Regions from separate parts of the Mesorhizobium sp. M1334 genome, predicted to be linked through region 1. Evidence: predicted binding sites of a transcription regulator. Region 1 holds the regulator's gene; each other region holds the start of a gene.
What was found. Region 1 encodes PhoB, which activates phosphate uptake and scavenging genes when phosphate is short. Its sites were predicted from a motif close to TGTCATNNANCTGTCAT; they were not measured.
Positions count from the first base shown of each region.

Region 2: NKH17_RS21915 (RNA degradosome polyphosphate kinase) is a predicted target of PhoB. The motif match lies at 1,657-1,673, and genes of this name have one in related genera.
Region 3: phnC (phosphonate ABC transporter ATP-binding protein) is a predicted target of PhoB. The motif match lies at 2,387-2,403, and genes of this name have one in related genera.
Region 4: phnF (phosphonate metabolism transcriptional regulator PhnF) is a predicted target of PhoB. The motif match lies at 879-895, and genes of this name have one in related genera.

Region 1 is NZ_JAMYLM010000002.1:556,758-560,922, forward strand. Features, by position in the region: gene NKH17_RS06195 (ROK family protein) at 74-1,318, shown strand; gene phoB (phosphate regulon transcriptional regulator PhoB) at 1,328-2,017, opposite strand; gene phoU (phosphate signaling complex protein PhoU) at 2,034-2,741, opposite strand; gene pstB (phosphate ABC transporter ATP-binding protein PstB) at 2,774-3,577, opposite strand; gene pstA (phosphate ABC transporter permease PstA) at 3,574-4,165, opposite strand, start outside.
Region 2 is NZ_JAMYLM010000014.1:27,828-31,992, reverse strand. Features, by position in the region: gene NKH17_RS21930 (TIGR02117 family protein) at 1-86, shown strand, start outside; gene NKH17_RS21925 (FAD-dependent monooxygenase) at 102-1,331, opposite strand; gene NKH17_RS21920 (zinc-finger domain-containing protein) at 1,351-1,596, opposite strand; gene NKH17_RS21915 (RNA degradosome polyphosphate kinase) at 1,746-3,947, shown strand; gene ppx (exopolyphosphatase) at 3,947-4,165, shown strand, end outside.
Region 3 is NZ_JAMYLM010000002.1:348,937-353,101, reverse strand. Features, by position in the region: gene phnE (phosphonate ABC transporter, permease protein PhnE) at 1-406, opposite strand, end outside; gene phnD (phosphonate ABC transporter substrate-binding protein) at 460-1,368, opposite strand; gene phnC (phosphonate ABC transporter ATP-binding protein) at 1,457-2,305, opposite strand; partial or broken gene NKH17_RS05105 (DUF1868 domain-containing protein) at 2,451-3,160, opposite strand; gene NKH17_RS05100 (DapH/DapD/GlmU-related protein) at 3,713-4,165, opposite strand, start outside.
Region 4 is NZ_JAMYLM010000002.1:340,831-344,995, reverse strand. Features, by position in the region: gene phnH (phosphonate C-P lyase system protein PhnH) at 1-337, opposite strand, end outside; gene phnG (phosphonate C-P lyase system protein PhnG) at 337-798, opposite strand; gene phnF (phosphonate metabolism transcriptional regulator PhnF) at 932-1,675, shown strand; gene NKH17_RS05060 (zinc-binding alcohol dehydrogenase family protein) at 1,694-2,710, opposite strand; gene NKH17_RS05055 (ABC transporter permease) at 2,781-3,746, opposite strand; gene NKH17_RS05050 (sugar ABC transporter ATP-binding protein) at 3,743-4,165, opposite strand, start outside.

The DNA.
Region 1 (4,165 bases):
ACACTATTTGTCGGACATTACCGACGGCTTCCGGTTCATGAGCGGCCGCGGCAACCGGGAGGAAAGCAAAACGATGTCGGTCGGAATCCGCCACGACGATTTGCGCCGGCGCAACCGGGCGATGGTGATCTCGGCGGTGCGCCGGGCCGGCCAGCCGTCGCGTACGGAGATCGCAGCCACCACCGGCCTCAGTCATTCAACCATATCGGCGATCTCCTCCGACCTGATACGGGAAGGCATCCTCGCCGAGAGCAAGGCAAGTGAGGCCGTTTCGTTGAAACGCGGTCGTCCGCAGGTCGGCCTCGCCCTCAACCCGGAAGCGGCGGCGGTGCTGACCGTGGTGTTGTCACTGAATTTCCTGTCGGCCGCCATTATCGACTATGCGGGACAGGTGGTCGCCGAGGAACAGCGCCGGCTGGACACGCTGACCATGCCGCGCGACGAGCTGATCCGCGAATGCATGGCCATCGTCCGGCGCCGGCTTGAGGACCCAGACCTTGACGTCCGCAGTGTCGCCCGCATCGCCCTGGCGATTCAGGGCATTACCGACTCCCCTGCACGCGCCATGCTGTGGTCGCCGATCACGCCGCAGACCGACATCGCCTTTGCCGACCTGCTGGAAGACGAATTCGGCATCCCGGCCACGGTGGAGAACGACTGCAATATGATGGCGGTGGCTTTGCGCTGGCGCGATCCGGATCGCTATCGCGACGACTTCATCGCCATCCTGCTTTCGCATGGCATCGGTATGGGGCTTGTGCTGAAGGGCGAACTGTTCACCGGGACGCATTCCTCGGGCGGCGAATTTGGCCACATGATCCATCATCCGGGCGGCGCGCTCTGCCGGTGCGGGCGGCGCGGCTGCATCGAAGCCTATGCCGGCAACTATGCCATCTGGCGCAACGCCAGGCAGATGAGCGAAGACAGCGAACCGGTCGCCGACGTCAGCGACGCCGACATGCGCGCGCTGGCCGCCCGCGCGCGCGAGAAGGATGGGCCGGAACGCGAGGCCTACCGCAAGGCCGGCGAAGCGCTGGGTTTCGGTCTCGGCTCGCTGTTCGCGCTGATCGATCCGGCACCGGTCGCGATGGTCGGCGCCAGTGCCGCCGCCTTCGATCTGATCGAGCCGGCCTTGCGCAAGGCCATCGCCCAGACCGCCGGCGGCCAGCACTCGGGCTCGATCTCCTTCGATACCGAGCCGAACGAATTGCCGCTGATCCGCGAAGGCTGCGCGATGCGGGCGTTAAGCTTCGTCGACCAGGAGATTTTCGCGCCGGGCGCGCAAATGAGGCCCGGCGTCAGAAAGAACGTCGCCTGACCAGGCGGGTCAATCTTCCCGGATCGCGTAACCGGCACCGCGGATGGTGCGGATGACATCCGGCATGCGGCCGTTGTTGACGGCCTTGCGCAGCCGCCCGACATGCACGTCAACGGTGCGTTCGTCGATATAGATCGTCTCGCCCCAGACATTATCGAGCAACTGGCTACGCGAGAAGACGCGGCCCGGATGCCGCATCATGAACTCGAGCAACCGGAATTCGGTCGGCCCGAGCCGGATCTCGCTCTTCTTGCGATAAACCCGGTGCGATTCGCGATCGAGCACGATGTCGCCGACCTTCAGCACGCTGGACAGCACTTCCGGCTTGGCGCGGCGCAGCAGCGCCTTGACCCTGGCCATGAATTCCGGTGTCGAAAACGGTTTGACCAGATAGTCGTCGGCGCCGGTCGAAAGACCGCGCACCCGGTCGCTCTCCTCGCCGCGCGCGGTCAGCATAATGATCGGCAGCCGCTCGGTTTCGGGGCGCACCCGCAACCGGCGGCAGAGCTCGATGCCGGAAACCGCTGGTATCATCCAGTCGAGCACCAGAAGGTCGGGCACATTCTCCTGCAAACGGATCTCGGCTTCGTCGCCACGTGTCACCACCTCGACCTGGTAGCCTTCGGATTCGAGATTGTAGCGGAGCAGCACGCCCAACGGCTCCTCGTCCTCCACCACCATTATGCGTGGTGCGATCATCGGCTGGGCACCCCCATCATGTCACCGGTGCGGACATTGTCGTTTCGTCCTGCTTCGGACGATTGACCGGCAATTGCTCGCCGGTCAGCACATAATACGCATTTTCGGCGATGTTGGTGACATGGTCGCCGATCCGCTCGAGATTCTTGGCGCAGAACAGCAGATGCGTGCAAGCGGTGATGTTGCGCGGATCTTCCATCATGTAGGTCAACAGCTCGCGGAACACGGACGTGTATTTGACGTCGATACGCTCGTCGGCGGCACGCAGCTTGGCCAACGCGGCCGCATCGCCTGCAGCATATTCCTCGATGACGCCCTGCACCTGAATGAGCACCAGCTGCGCCATCGCATCGATGGAATGCGAAAGGTCGCGCGGCGTGACGCTGAGGCCGACCGCGCTCACACGCTTGGCGATGTTCTTGGCAAGGTCGCCGATGCGTTCGAGGTCGCCGGCCATGCGGATCGCTCCGACGACATGGCGCAGATCGTGAGCCATTGGCTGGCGCTTGGCGATCAGGGTGATGGCGCGGTCGTCCAGTTCGCGTTGACGCGCGTCCATGATGGCGTCGTCGGAGACGACGCGTTGCGCCAGCACGTTGTCGGAATTCAACAGGGCCTTGGTCGCCCCGCCGACCATCGAACCGGCGAGGTCGGCCATGTCGCGGATCAGCTTGCTGATCTGCTCGAGATCCTCGTCGAAAGAAGCGACTGTGTGTTCGCCCATGGTCCTGTCCTCATATGCATGATCGGAACGGCTCAGCCGAAGCGGCCGGTGATGTAGTCCTGCGTGCGCTTCTCGCGGGGCGACGTGAATATCTTCTCGGTCCGGTCGAACTCGACCAGTTCACCCAGATACATGAAGGCGGTCTGGCGCGACACGCGCGCCGCTTGCTGCATGTTGTGGGTGACGATGACGATCGTGTAGTCGGCTTGCAGCTCGTCGATCAGTTCCTCGATCTTGGCCGTCGACAGCGGGTCGAGGGCCGAAGCCGGTTCGTCGAGCAGAATGACTTCCGGCTTCACTGCCACGGTGCGGGCAATGCAGAGCCGCTGCTGCTGGCCGCCGGACAGGCTCAAGCCGCTGGCGTTTAGCTTGTCCTTGACCTCGCTCCACAGCGCGGCCCGCTTCAACGCTTGCTCGACGCGGCCGTCCATCTCGGACTTGCCGAGATTCTCGTAGAGCCTGACGCCGAAGGCGATGTTCTCATAGATCGACATCGGGAACGGCGTCGGCTTCTGGAATACCATGCCGATCTTTGTCCTGAGGAGGTTGAGATCCTGCGACCGGTCGAGAATGTTCTTGCCGTCAAGCAGCACCTGGCCCTCGGCGGTCTGTTTCGGGTAGAGCTCGTAGATGCGGTTGAAGACGCGCAGCAGCGTCGATTTCCCGCAACCCGAAGGGCCGATGAAGGCCGTGACGCTGCGCTCGGGCAGCGACAGGCTGATGTCCTTCAGCGCCTTGCTCTGGCCGTAGTAGAAGTTGAGGTTCTTGACCTCGATCTTCGTCTTCTCGGTGACCGTTTCGGTCATCGTCATGTCTGGGGACAACATCTGTGTCATCTGTCCTCTCTGCGTCCGGTAAGGCTGCGGGCGAGGATGCTCAAGCCCAGAACCGTCAGGGTGATTATGAGTGCGCCGGTCCACGCCAGTTGCTGCCATTCCTCGTAAGGGCTGAGAGCGAACTGGAAGATGGTCACCGGCAGGCTGGCCATCGGCGCGTTGATATTGCTGCTCCAGAACTGGTTGTTGAGCGCGGTGAAGAGCAGCGGCGCCGTCTCGCCGGAAATGCGTGCTATCGCCAGCAATATGCCGGTGACGATGCCGGACAATGCGGCGCGGTAGGCGACCGAACGGATCACCACCCAGCGTGGTGCGCCGATCGCGGCACCGGCTTCACGCAACGCGTTCGGCACCAGGTTGAGCATGTCTTCAGTGGTGCGCACGACCACCGGAATGACCAGGATGGCAAGCGCCACGGCGCCGGCAATGGCCGAGAAATGTCCCATTGGCCGCACCATCAATTCATAGACGAACAAGCCGATGATGATCGACGGCGCCGACAACAGGATGTCGTTGATGAAGCGGACGACGGTAGTGATGCGCGAAAAGCGTCCATACTCGGCCATGTAGGTTCCCGCCAGCACGCCG
Region 2 (4,165 bases), on a different contig from region 1:
CGGCACTGCGCACCGCCGGCCTGCGCACCGGCTGGTGGAACCCGCTGCCGGCCTCGCTTAGCCTGTCGATGCGGCTTTACAATTGACAAGGCTCCGATGACTTAGGACCGCCGAGCGTCCGCCCGCCAGCCATAGAGCCAGTCCAGATCAGCGGCGAGTTTTTCGGGTGAGCGCATCGCCAGGAACAGGTTGCGGGCCATCGCCACCGGCCCGGCCGCATGCCAGGCGAGGCGGTTGAGGGCGCCGCGGCGGGCGACCTGGGATACGCGCGGCCGCCGCGCCTGTTCCCAGGCGACAAGCGCGCTGCTGAGGTCGGCAGGCGAGCTGGCAACGAAACCGGCAAGGGTTACCGCGTCTTCGATCGCCATCGCCGCTCCCTGTGCGGCAAACGGCGTCATCGCATGCGCCGCATCGCCAATCAGCGCTATGCCCTCCGGCGTCGTCCACCGCCGCTGCTCGACGGTATGGATCGGCCATGCCGTCCATGGCGCGGCCTCGCTCGCCAGACGGACCAGCGCCGGCGCGGTACCGCGCATGGCGCTGGCGAGGATGGCGGGGTTGGCATGTCCCGACCAGCTCTCGGCGATGCGCTCGCCCTTGGTGAAGGCCGCGAGGTTGAAGACCGCGCCACGGCTGACCGGATAGGCGACCATATGGAAGCCTGGATAGAGGAATGTGGTAACGCAATCCGGCGCACCGATCACCCTGAAGGCTTGTCCGGCGAGGCTGTCCGCGGCCACCGTTGCGCGCCAGGCCAGCTCGCCCGAGAAGCTGCTTCTCCGGAAATCGGCCCCCTCACGGGCGAGCGTTTCTCGCACCGACGACCAGACGCCATCGGCTCCGACCAGCAACGATGCTTCGGCTTCGATGGTCGTGCCGGCAACGACTGTTGCGGTGATGCCATTCGGTCCGGTTGCGACGCCGCCGACGCGGGCACCGGTGACAAGCTTGACCTCGGACCGCTCGGCTATCCGCTCCATCAGCGCTGACTGCAGGTCGGCGCGGTGGGCGACGAGATAGGGTGCTCCCCAGCGCGTTTCAGCCACATGGCCAAGCGGTACGCGCGCCAGCTCGCGCAGCGTGACGGCATCCTTCAGCACGACCGCCTCCGGCCGCACCGCCGTCGGCAACAGCCGATCGAGTACGCCGAATTGTCGAAGGATGCGTGTCGCGTTGGGTGAAAGCTGGATGCCGGCGCCGGCAGCCTCGAGATGCTGCGCCTGTTCGAACAGTTTTATCCGATAGCCGCGCTCGGCGAAGGCCAGTGCCGCGGTCAGCCCGGCGACGCCCGCCCCGGCGATGACCACCTGCCGGGACTGCGTTTGTCGCATCAGGCTTGTCGCGGAAGAATCAGGCGGCCTGGTCGATATAGAGGCAGCCCGGCGGCTGCGTTTCCAATGCCCTCAGCTTGGGCGAATAGCGATAGAGCGTCGAGCAATAGGGGCAGACTTTTTCATTGTCGTCGCCCATATCGAGAAATACATGCGGGTGGTCGAAAGGCGGATTGGCCCCGGTGCACATGAATTCCTTGACGCCGATGTCGATTGCCGGATAGCCCGCATCGTTCTGGAAATGGGGAATGGAACCGCCTGCCATCGTCGTCTCCTGATCTTGTCGATTGCATCTGGATCATAACCCATCTCTTTGCAAGATCGATGAAATGAAACTGTCGCAAAAGCCTGTCAGAGGATAAGTTGAGCCGGTTAAGGCTGTGATCGTCGAACGGTGTGCGAAGAGCGGGAATCATGAACGAACTGAAGCCGGTCCAGAACGAATTCATCAGTGTCGAGGCCGCGAGCCGCGAAGGCGGCAATCCCGACCGCTTCGTCAATCGCGAGTTTTCCTGGCTGCAATTCAACCGGCGCGTGCTCGAGGAATCGCTGAACGCAAATCATCCGCTGCTCGAGCGCGTGCGCTTTCTGTCGATATCGGCCGCCAATCTCGACGAGTTCTTCATGGTCCGCGTCGCCGGTCTTGCCGGCCAGGTGCGCGAGGGCATCGTGCTGAAGAGCCCGGATGGGCGCACTCCCGAGCAGCAGCTCGAACAATTGCTGCGCGAGGTCGAGCGCCTGCAGGAGGACCAGCAGAACAGCCTTTCGGCGCTGATGCTGCTGCTCGACAAACAAGGCATCGAAAGCATCACTCGCGATGCGCTGACCAAGGACGAGAAGACCTGGCTCGAGGACCATTTCCAGGAGCAGGTATTTCCGGTCCTGACCCCGCTGTCGATCGACCCGGCGCATCCGTTTCCATTCATTCCCAATCTCGGTTTCTCGATGGCGCTGCAATTGCGCCATCGCAAAAACGGCGAGGAAATGAGCGCGCTTCTGCGCCTGCCGGTGGCGCTGAGGCGCTTCATCCGTTTGCCGGATCGCAAGCATCATGTCCGCTTCATTCCACTCGAAGAGGCGGTCAGTCTCTATATCGGCAAGCTGTTCCCCGGCTATGAGGTCAAGGGCTCCGGCACGTTCCGCATCATCCGCGACAGCGATATCGAGGTCGAGGAAGAATCAGAGGATCTGGTGCGGCTGTTCGAGACGGCGCTGAAGCGGCGACGCCGCGGCTCGGTCATCCGCATCGAGTTCGACAGGTCGATGCCGGCCGAATTGCGCGATTTCGTCGCCGGCGAGCTCGGCGTCTCGGCCAGCCGGATCAGCGTGCTCACCGGTCCGCTGGCGCTCAGCCAGATCTCGGAGATCGTCGCCGTTGCTCGCGACGATCTGAAGTTCACGCCTTACAATCCGCGCTTTCCCGAGCGCATCCGCGAGCATGGCGGCGACTGTTTTGCCGCGATCCGCGAGAAGGACATCATCGTCCACCACCCTTACGAATCCTTCGACGTGGTGGTGCAGTTTCTGCGCCAGGCAATGGCCGACCCGGAAGTGGTGGCGATCAAGCAGACGCTCTACCGCACCTCCAACGACAGCCCGATCGTACGGGCTTTGGTCGATGCGGCGGAAGCCGGCAAGTCGGTGACGGCGCTGGTCGAGCTCAAGGCGCGCTTCGACGAGGAGGCCAACATCCGCTGGGCGCGCGACCTCGAGCGCGCCGGCGTCCAGGTCGTCTTCGGCTTTCTCGAACTGAAGACCCACGCAAAGATGTCGCTGGTCGTGCGGCGCGAGGACGGCAGGCTGCGCAATTACGTGCATCTCGGCACCGGCAACTACCACCCAGTCACCGCCCGCATCTACACCGATCTGTCCTTCTTCACCACCGACCCGACAATCGCGCGCGATGTCGCCCAGTTGTTCAACTTCATCACCGGCTATGCCGAGCCGGCCGAGCAGATGCGGCTGGCCATCTCGCCGTTCACGCTGCGCGACCGCATCCTCCAGCACATTTCGGATGAGATCAGCCACGCGCTGGAGGGCAGACCGGCCCGCATCTGGATGAAGATGAACGCCTTGGTCGACCCGATCGTCATCGACGCGCTCTACGATGCCAGCCGCGCCGGCGTTGAGATCGATCTCGTCGTGCGCGGCATCTGCTGCCTGAGACCGCAGGTGCCCGGCCTGTCGGAGAACATTAGGGTGAAGTCGATCGTCGGCCGCTTCCTCGAGCACAGCCGCATCTATTGCTTCGGCAACGGCCACGGCCTGCCCTCGGACGGGGCGATCGTCTACATCTCCTCGGCCGATCTGATGCCGCGCAATCTCGACCGCCGCGTCGAGACCATGGTGCCGATCACCAATCCAACTGTGCATGAGCAGGTGCTCGGCCAGATCATGCTCGGCAACATCATGGACAACCAGCAAAGTTTCGACGTATTGGCTGACGGAACCTCCCGGCGCGTCGTGCTGGAGGAGGGCGAGGAACCGTTCAACGCGCAGGAATATTTCATGACCAATCCGAGCCTGTCCGGAAGGGGCGATGCGTTGAAGTCGCATGCGCCCAAGCGCATCGCGCAGTTCAAACGCCGCAAGAAACAGAACGCAGCGACGGGCTGATGATTTCAGCGTCCCAGGGCCGGCTCCAGGACCGCCGACCGCTGTCCATCATCGATATCGGGTCGAACTCGATCCGTCTTGTGATCTATGAGGGGCTGGCGCGCTCGCCGACCTTGCTGTTCAACGAAAAGATGCTGGCCGGCCTCGGCCGCGGCATCGTTTCGACCGGAAAGCTCGATCCCGAGGCGGTGACGCGTTCGATGGAAGAGTTCCGCCGC
Region 3 (4,165 bases), 210 kb from region 1:
CAAAGACGAAGCCGATGAAAGTGGAAACCAGCGCCACGTTGAGCGTGGTGAGCATCAGCTCGAAATATTCGGGTAGGTAAAAACCGCCCCAGAGATAAACGCGGCCAAGCGGGAAGTTGAACTCCTGGCTGCCCTTGTCGTGCGGCGATGCGATGTCGAACAGCGCCCGCCAGACGTCGTTCCAGTCTTTGGGAACAAGCCAGCTAAGGAAATCCAGTATGTGCGGCAGCCGATCGAAGAAATGTCCGGCATTGGCCTCGTCGGCAAACCACATGGCTGTGCACATGGCGATAAGCAGCAAACCGATGCCGAGCGCCGTGTAGAACCGGCGCAAGGACGTCTGCCGTCGCCAGGAGTCGGCTGTCCGCCGGGTCGCGTCTGAACGGATCGTGGCTGAGATGGTCATGATCGGGCATGCAAAAAGGGCGGCGCTGATAAGGCCGCCCTTTGCAACTGCATTCAGCCGCCGATCGCGGCTTTGCGGGCTTCGACGATGACGCTGTAGAAGTCCGGCTTCACAGGAACGTAGCCAGTGAAATCGCCGCCTTCGATGGCCTCGAAGCAGGGCTTGTCCTTGGCCGGCAGGCTGGTGAAGAAGTTGGCGAGCTTGGCGCTCATATCGCCACCGAGCGCGGTGCGCACGACCAGCGGGCCGTTCGGGATCAGGCCGGAGCGCCAGACTTCGACGAAATCGTTGGGGTCGACGGCGCCCTTGGCGACTTCCTTGTGGAAGGTGCCGGAGGTGTAGCCATTCTTGAAGTCGCCAATGCCCGAGGAGTCGTCAACCGCAACATCGACCTTGCCGTCGCGAACGGCGAGGAGGTTGTTCTCGTGGCCGCCATTGAACTGGGTCGAGGCGAAGAAGGTTTCGTTCGAGGCGCCGGTGTCCTTCGGAATCTGGGTCAGCGGGATCAGATAGCCGGAGGTCGAATCCGGGTCGGCATAGCCGAGCTTCTTGCCCTTTGCCGACTTGATGTCGGTGATGCCGGACGACTTCAGCGCCAGGCCGATCGAATAATAGCCGGTCGCGCCGTCGGTCTGCTGGGTGGTGAGGATCGGGGTCACGGCGTTCGGATCCTTGAGGTAGACGCTGGCATAGCCTGACGCGCCAAGCTCGGCGAAATCGAGGGTGCCGCCGAGCAGGCCCTGGATTACGCCGTCATAGTCGGCGGCCGGGAACAGCGAGACCTTCTCGAAGCCGAATTCGGACTTCAGGTGATCGGCGAGGCACTGAAAGTTGCGCAGCCGGTCCGCTTCATTTTCACCACCAAGGATGCCGATGCGGAATTCCTTGATATCCTGGGCGTGAGCGGCACTTGTTGCGATGGCGAGCAATGAAACCGCGCCAAAAACCATCTTCCTGAACATTATCTCTCTCCTGTTGGTTCCGGCTTCGCGCCGGAGCGTTCGAACTTTTGACGAGTGCCTTTGACGCGGGCGGGCGATCAGGCCGTTCTCAGTAGCCAGGGAATACGGGCTCGAGCGGTCCGGCGGATGCAGCGATTTTCTGTTTGATGGCGACGCTGGTCGAGGTGATGGCCTCGGAGATTTCGCCGCCATTGCTGTCGGCGCCGTAGACCATGCGCACGGCCTCGCGGTTGAGGTCTTCGGGCGGGCCGTCGAAGACAACCTTGCCGGCGGCCATGCCGATGATACGGCTGCAATAGTTGCGGGCCGTATCAAGCGTATGCAGATTTGTGATGACGGTGATGCCTTCGCGCAAATTGATGTCCTGCAGCGAATCCATCACCACCTTGGCGTTGAGCGGATCGAGCGAGGCGATCGGCTCGTCGGCCAACAGCACCTTCGGCTGCTGCATCATGGCACGCGCAATCGCAACGCGCTGCTGCTGGCCGCCGGAAAGCGTGCCGGCGGGCTGCAGTACGGTGCGGGCGATGTCGAGACGCTCAAGGGCCGCAACAGCCTCGGCGCATTCACTGCGCGAGAACATGCCGAACAGGTTGGACAGCGTCGAGCGGTGGTTGAGCCGGCCGAGCAGCACATTGGTCAGCACGTCCAGGCGCGGCACCAGATTGAACTGCTGGAAGATCATGGCGCAGTCGCGCTGCCATCGCCGGAGCGGCGAGCCGCGCAACCCGGAGACTTCGACGCCGTCGAACAGGATGGATCCCTGGCTGGGATCGATGAGGCGGTTGATCATGCGCAGAAGCGTCGATTTGCCGGCGCCGGAACGGCCGATGATGCCGACCATCTGACCGTGCGGGATCGCGATGTCGACATTGCTGACGGCGGTGTTCTTGCCGAACCGGCGGGTGACGCCGCGGATTTCGAGCGTAGCTGACATGGTGCAGGCTCCAGTCCAATCGCAATTGAAGGTCTGTTAACCCTCGCTAGCGCAGCCGCATGAACCTGCGGTGTCGGAACGATGTCAGTTTTGTTACTGCCCACAGGTACGCCTCGCCCGGGGAATTCATCCGCGCGCCTTTGGATCAGCCCAGGACAAGAAGCTCCTCGAAATGCTTCATGTCCTTGAAGCTGCAAAATGCCGGAGGCAGCAGCTCGATCACTGGAGTCTGACGGACGGCAGCGAGAGGCAATCATCGAATAGTTGTTGCCATTGCGTTATCCTTTCATCGTCGAGACGGCGGATCTGATAGGCGAAGGTTATGTGGAACGTGTAGCTGTCGTGGTCGGGATGCCGATATCCGAAGGGCGCCGACAAGGCATCGCGCCATGCGCGCAGGATACGCACGTCCTCATCGGTTGCGCCGGCAACGGTCAAGCCCGTCGGCACGACATCGACAACCCTGATCTTGAAGGCGCCGCGGCCTTCGAAGCCGTTCAGGCGTTCCTGATAGAGGCGGGTCATGTCGTCGATGCTGGTGTCGAGGGGCGCATCCTCAGGCCAACAGGGAAGCCGGCGCCGATATTCGATGATGCCCTGGAACAGCGTCATGTGCAGGCTGGAGACCGGCGTGAAGGCCAGCCGGTCGGTATGGGGCATGGCGCGCATCCGCTCACGCACTTCGACCACCACTGCCTCGGACGGCGAGCCGTCGACGAGATGGCAGACGACCGTGTTGCCGGGCTCGGTCAGGAAATTGCCAGAGGTGTCGTAGCGCCTGCCGAGATGCAGCGGAGGGGTCAGGTTCGAGCCGGCAAAGTATCCGGCGAGCGAAGGTTTGACTGAAACAGGCATTGCGATCTCCAGAGGAAAGGCCGCGTTCTGCCCCGACGATGTGTCAGGGACATCAAAACCGTGCCAAGAAGTAGAATATCAAAGGCAGGACTCGCCAAGCGATTCTGCCGGGGTTTGCACATCATCAAGATTGAAATAAAGATTCAAACTCGTATCAAAGAGAGGCTTCCTAATTGCTACGTTGGCGCCAGTGGTTGCGGCTGTATGCTGCAGGGGTAGTCGCTGCGATAAGTTTCACAGTGGCCCTGGTTTTGATGTCCGTATATCGGGTTGGTAGCTTGAACCATCCAATACCGGGATACTTGTACAATTATGGAAATGGGCGCGACGCGGCCATTATTATAATGATTCTCATTTTTTTAATTGCGCTAGTTACGATAAATTTTGCAAATAAGATTGAGGAAAAAACCAAATCGCTTGTAGATATTGGTTATGACAAAAAAATTATAGAACTTATAAGGTTAAATCAGACTGGTGGTGCTATTCTTATCACGTTAGGATTTCTTTCTATTATTTTGGACATTTGCCTGAGCGGCTGACTTATTCGGGACGTCAACCCCCATGCTTCTCCAAAAACTGATTGGCCGACAGTTCCCGAAAATCGTCGAGCGCGGCGCGCAGCTGGGCGTGATCCCAATCCCACCAGGCGAGCGCCTGGTAGCGCTCCGCGGTGCGGCGGTCGAAGCGTTCGCGGATCGGCTTGGCCGGTACGCCGGCGACGATGGTGTAGGGCGCGACGTCCTTCGACACCACTGCGCCGGCGCCGACTGCCGCTCCATCGCCAACAGTAACACCGGGCAGGATGGTCGAGCCATGGCCGAGCCAGGTGTCGTGGCCGATGGTGACGCGTTTGGCGCGGCGCTGGGCGAAGAATTCGCTCTCGTGCTCGGCGTCGTCCCAATAGTCGGACGCGCGATAGGTGAAATGGTGCAGCGTCGGCCGCCAGGTCGGATGGTTGGTGGCGTTGATGCGCACATTGGCGGCGATGTTGGCGAATTTGCCGAT
Region 4 (4,165 bases), 220 kb from region 1:
CGAGCGCCATCATCTCGGCCGGGGTGGCGATCAGCGCGAAATGCGCGTCGGCCGATGTGTTGGCCAGCGGCGCGCCGGTATGGAAGCCAAGCCAGGATTTCACCGTCGCTGAAGCCTGCAAGGCGGGGTCGAGCCAGAGCGGCGTGTCGTTATCGCACAGCGCCAGCGCAATGGCGCCCGCGGTGGCTGACAGCGGCGTCGGTGGATGGGTAAAGACCGGCAGGGGCTGCAGTGTGCCCGGCCGCGCCATCGCGTCCATCATTGCGCGGAAGACCGTCTGGGCGTCGAACACCGGATCGGCAAAGCCGCCTTCGATCGCTTGGGTTGCGATGTCCATCAGTCTTCTCCGCGTACCATGGTGAAGAAATCGACCTTGGTCGCCGCCGTCTCGGCGCGGCGCTGGTCACGGGCCTTGGCCAGTGCCGCCCGCAAGGGCGCGACGAGCCTGGCCTCGACCTCGTTGCGGTGAGCCGGGTCCTGCCAGAGCGCGTCGGCGATTGCCGCCAGCCTTGCCTTCTGCTTGTCGCGGCCGAGCGCATAGCAGTGGCCGACCTGTCCGGAGGCGAGCCTGACGGTGGCGCGGGTGACCGTCGCCTCGCCAACGTTGAACGGCGCGCCGCCGCCACCGATGCGGCCACGCACGGTCACCAGGCCGGTTTCGGGGCCGCGCAGGAGTTCCGCCTCAGAAGGCAGGCCGGCTTCGTTCCACAGACGGACGATATCGTCGCCGGTCGATTGCGCCAGCGTTGTCATAACGGCCTTGCGCTCAGCCTGATCGCGCGCTTCCTGTCCTCGCATGGTTAACACTCCCTTGCATCGACACTTGTCTATTGATATAGACAATTATACAAATTATACCTATTATCTAATGCGTGTCTATGACGGGTGCATGACAGGGCGAGAAGAGGGGGCGCAAAGGTTGGGGCAGAAAATGATCGGACAAGCCAACAGCATCGAGCGGCGCAGCGGTGTCGCGCTGTGGCGGCAGATCGCCAATCAGATCCTGCATTCGATTGCCGTCGGCGATTTTCCCGAAAATGCGGCGTTGCCGCCGGAGGTGGCACTTGCCGAGCGCTATGGCGTCAACCGCCACACCGTCCGCAGCGCCATTGCAGCGCTGGTGCAGGAGGGTGTGCTCAGGGCAGAGCAGGGGCGCGGCACCTTCGTGCTGTCGCGCAGGCGGCTGTCATATCCGATCGGCGCCCGCACCCGCTTTTCCGAAGGATTGCAAGGACAGGCGTCCGAGCGGCATATCACCTTGCTTGCATCATCGGTCGAGCCTGCCAACCGTCGTGTGGCAGAGAGCTTAGGCCTTGCAAAGGGGGCCGACGTGATACGTCTGGAAACGCGCGGCGAAGCCGATGGAATGCCGGTGTCCCGCGCTGCCGGCTGGTTCGATGCCAGGCGCTTTGCCGGCATCGATGCTGCCATGGCGGAAACCGGTTCGATCACCGCATCGCTGGCACGTTTCGGCATTGACGACTATCTGCGGCAATCGACGGTGCTGTCGGCGCGCCATGCGGATGCCGCCGACCTTGCGGACCTCGACCTGCAGCCCGGCGCCATCGTGCTGGTGACGGTCGCCGTTAACGTCACGCCCGACGGTCAGCCGATCCAGTTTTCGGAGTCGCGCTTCCCGGCCGAGCGGATCGAGCTCAAACTATCGGCGCTCTGAGATGCGCCAGCCCTGGCATCATCCGACCTGGATAACCGCCTTGATCAGGCCGGACTTCTCATGCGCCCAGCGGGCAAGATCGTGCGGCGTTTCGCCAAGCGTCGTGCGGTGCGTGACGAGCTTTGCCAACGGCACCGCGCCGTTGCGGATCGAGGCGGCGACATGGTCGAAATCGGCACGCAGCGCGTTGCGGCTGCCGATCAGCATCATCTCGCGCTTGTGGAATTCGGGATCGGAAAAGGCGATGTCGTCCTTGACGACGCTGACCAGGACCAGCGCCCCGCCATGCGCGACATGGGCGAAGGCCGACTGCACCGACTGGGTGTTGCCGGTGGCATCGAAAACCATGTCAAAGCCATCGCCGTCGGTTGCTTGCCGCACCAGGTCCGCAGCAGCGCCCTGCGAGCCGTCGAGGGTCGCGAAGCCGAGTTCGCTTTCGGCGAAACTCAGCCTCTCCGCACTCATGTCGAGCAGCGTCACGTCGAGCCCGGCGATGCGGGCGAACAGCGCCGTGCCGAGCCCGATGGGGCCCGCGCCGATGACCAGCGTGCGCGCACCTGGATCAGCCAGCGAGCGCCGCACGGCATGCGCGCCGATCGCCAGGAATTCGACGGCAGCAGCATCGGCCAGCGACAAGCCGTTTGCCGGATAGAGATTTTGCGCCGGCACCAGAATTTGCTCGCACATGGCGCCGTCGCGGTGGACGCCGAGCACCTCGATCTTAACGCAGCAATTCGGCTTGCCTTGCCGGCAGGCGATGCATTTGCCGCAGGCGAGATAGGGATTGACGACCACCGGTTCGCCGATTGCCAGATCGACGCCCTCCCCAACCTCGATCACGGTGCCGGAAACTTCGTGGCCCATGATGCGGGGATAGGCGAGGAACGGGTGCTTGCCTTCGAAGATGTGATAGTCGGTGCCGCAGATGCCGACATGGCTGACGGCGACCAGCGCCCAGCCGGCCGGGGGCGCGCCAGGCGCCGGACGATCTTCGAGGACAAGTTCGCCGGGCGAGCGGCAGACGACGGCTTTCATGCTTCAATCCAGTCGGTTCATGGCACCGCCGGCTCTGCTGTCGCGAGGCCGGCGGTTGTGGGGAGGCGGTCTATTTGCCGCGGCGGCGCAGCCCGTCGAAATAGACGATGACGATGATCAGCACGCCGGTGATGATGCGCTGCCAGAAGGCGTTGACGTTGAGCAGATTGGCGCCGTTGTTGATGGTGGCAAGGATGAAGGCGCCGAGCAGCGGCCCGTGAACTGAGCCGACAGCGCCGAACAGCGAGGTGCCGCCGATCACCGAGGAGGCGATCGCCTGCAATTCCCAGCCCTCGGCTTGTGTCGGATTGCCGATGCCGATGCGCGAGGCAAGCAGCACGCCGACGAATGCCGCACACAGCCCCGACAGCGTGTAGGCCATGTAGATGGTGCGCTGGACGTTGACGCCTGACAGGCGCGACGCCTCGGCGTTGGAGCCGACCGAGAACAGATAGCGGCCCCAGCGGCTGTGGTGCAGGAAGATGTAGGCCGGGATGCCGACCAGGATCACCATCCAGAACAGATTGGGGACGCCGAGGAAGGAACTGCGCGAGAACGTCTGGAAGGCGTCGTTGTTGATCGAGATCGAGTTGCCGTTGGTCATCAACAGACCGATGCCGCGCAGCGAGGTCAGCGTCGCCAGGGTGATGATGAAGGGCGGCAGGCCCATCTTGACGATGCCGAAGCCGTGGAACATGCCGATGGCGACGCCGACCAGCAAGGTGATCAGGATGGCCAGGAAAACCGGTGTTCCGGCGTTGATCAGCATCGCGACGATGACGGTGGCGAAGCCGACCACGGCGCCGACGGAAAGGTCGATGCCGCCGGTGATGATGACGAAGGTCTGGCCGACCGCCAGGATGGCGATCATCGACCCTTGCCGCAACAGGTTGGAGATGTTGTTGGCCGAGGCGAAGCTCGGCGTCGCCACCGACAGGATGACCCACAAAAGAACCAGCAGCGCCAGCAGTGTCAGCCCGAAAAGGGCGTTGTAGTTGCGTTTCGGCCTTTCGGCAGCGATCGCCTCGGTGCTCATATCCGTCCTCCCGGTCTTTCTTGTTTCTCGGCCAGCGCCTGGGTGAGGATCTCCTCGTGATCAGCGGTCCGAAACCCGTGCGTAGCCACCAGTTTGCCGCGCCGGAACACATGCAGCGTGTCGGCGAGTTCATAGACCTCGGGCAGGTAGGACGAGATCAGGATGATGCCGGCTCCTTTGGATAGCAGCGCGCCGAACAGGCGGTAGATCTCGGCCTTGGTGCCGACATCGACGCCAACAGTAGGCTCGTCGAAGATGAACAGCTTGGCGCCGTGGGCGAGCCATTTGCCGATGACGATCTTCTGCTGGTTGCCGCCGGACAGGCTGGAGGCCAGGGCGCTGCGTGTCGGCGTCTTGATGCGCAGGTCGGCGATCTGGCGATCGGCTTGCGCCTTTTCCTGCGCGCGCGAGATCAGCAG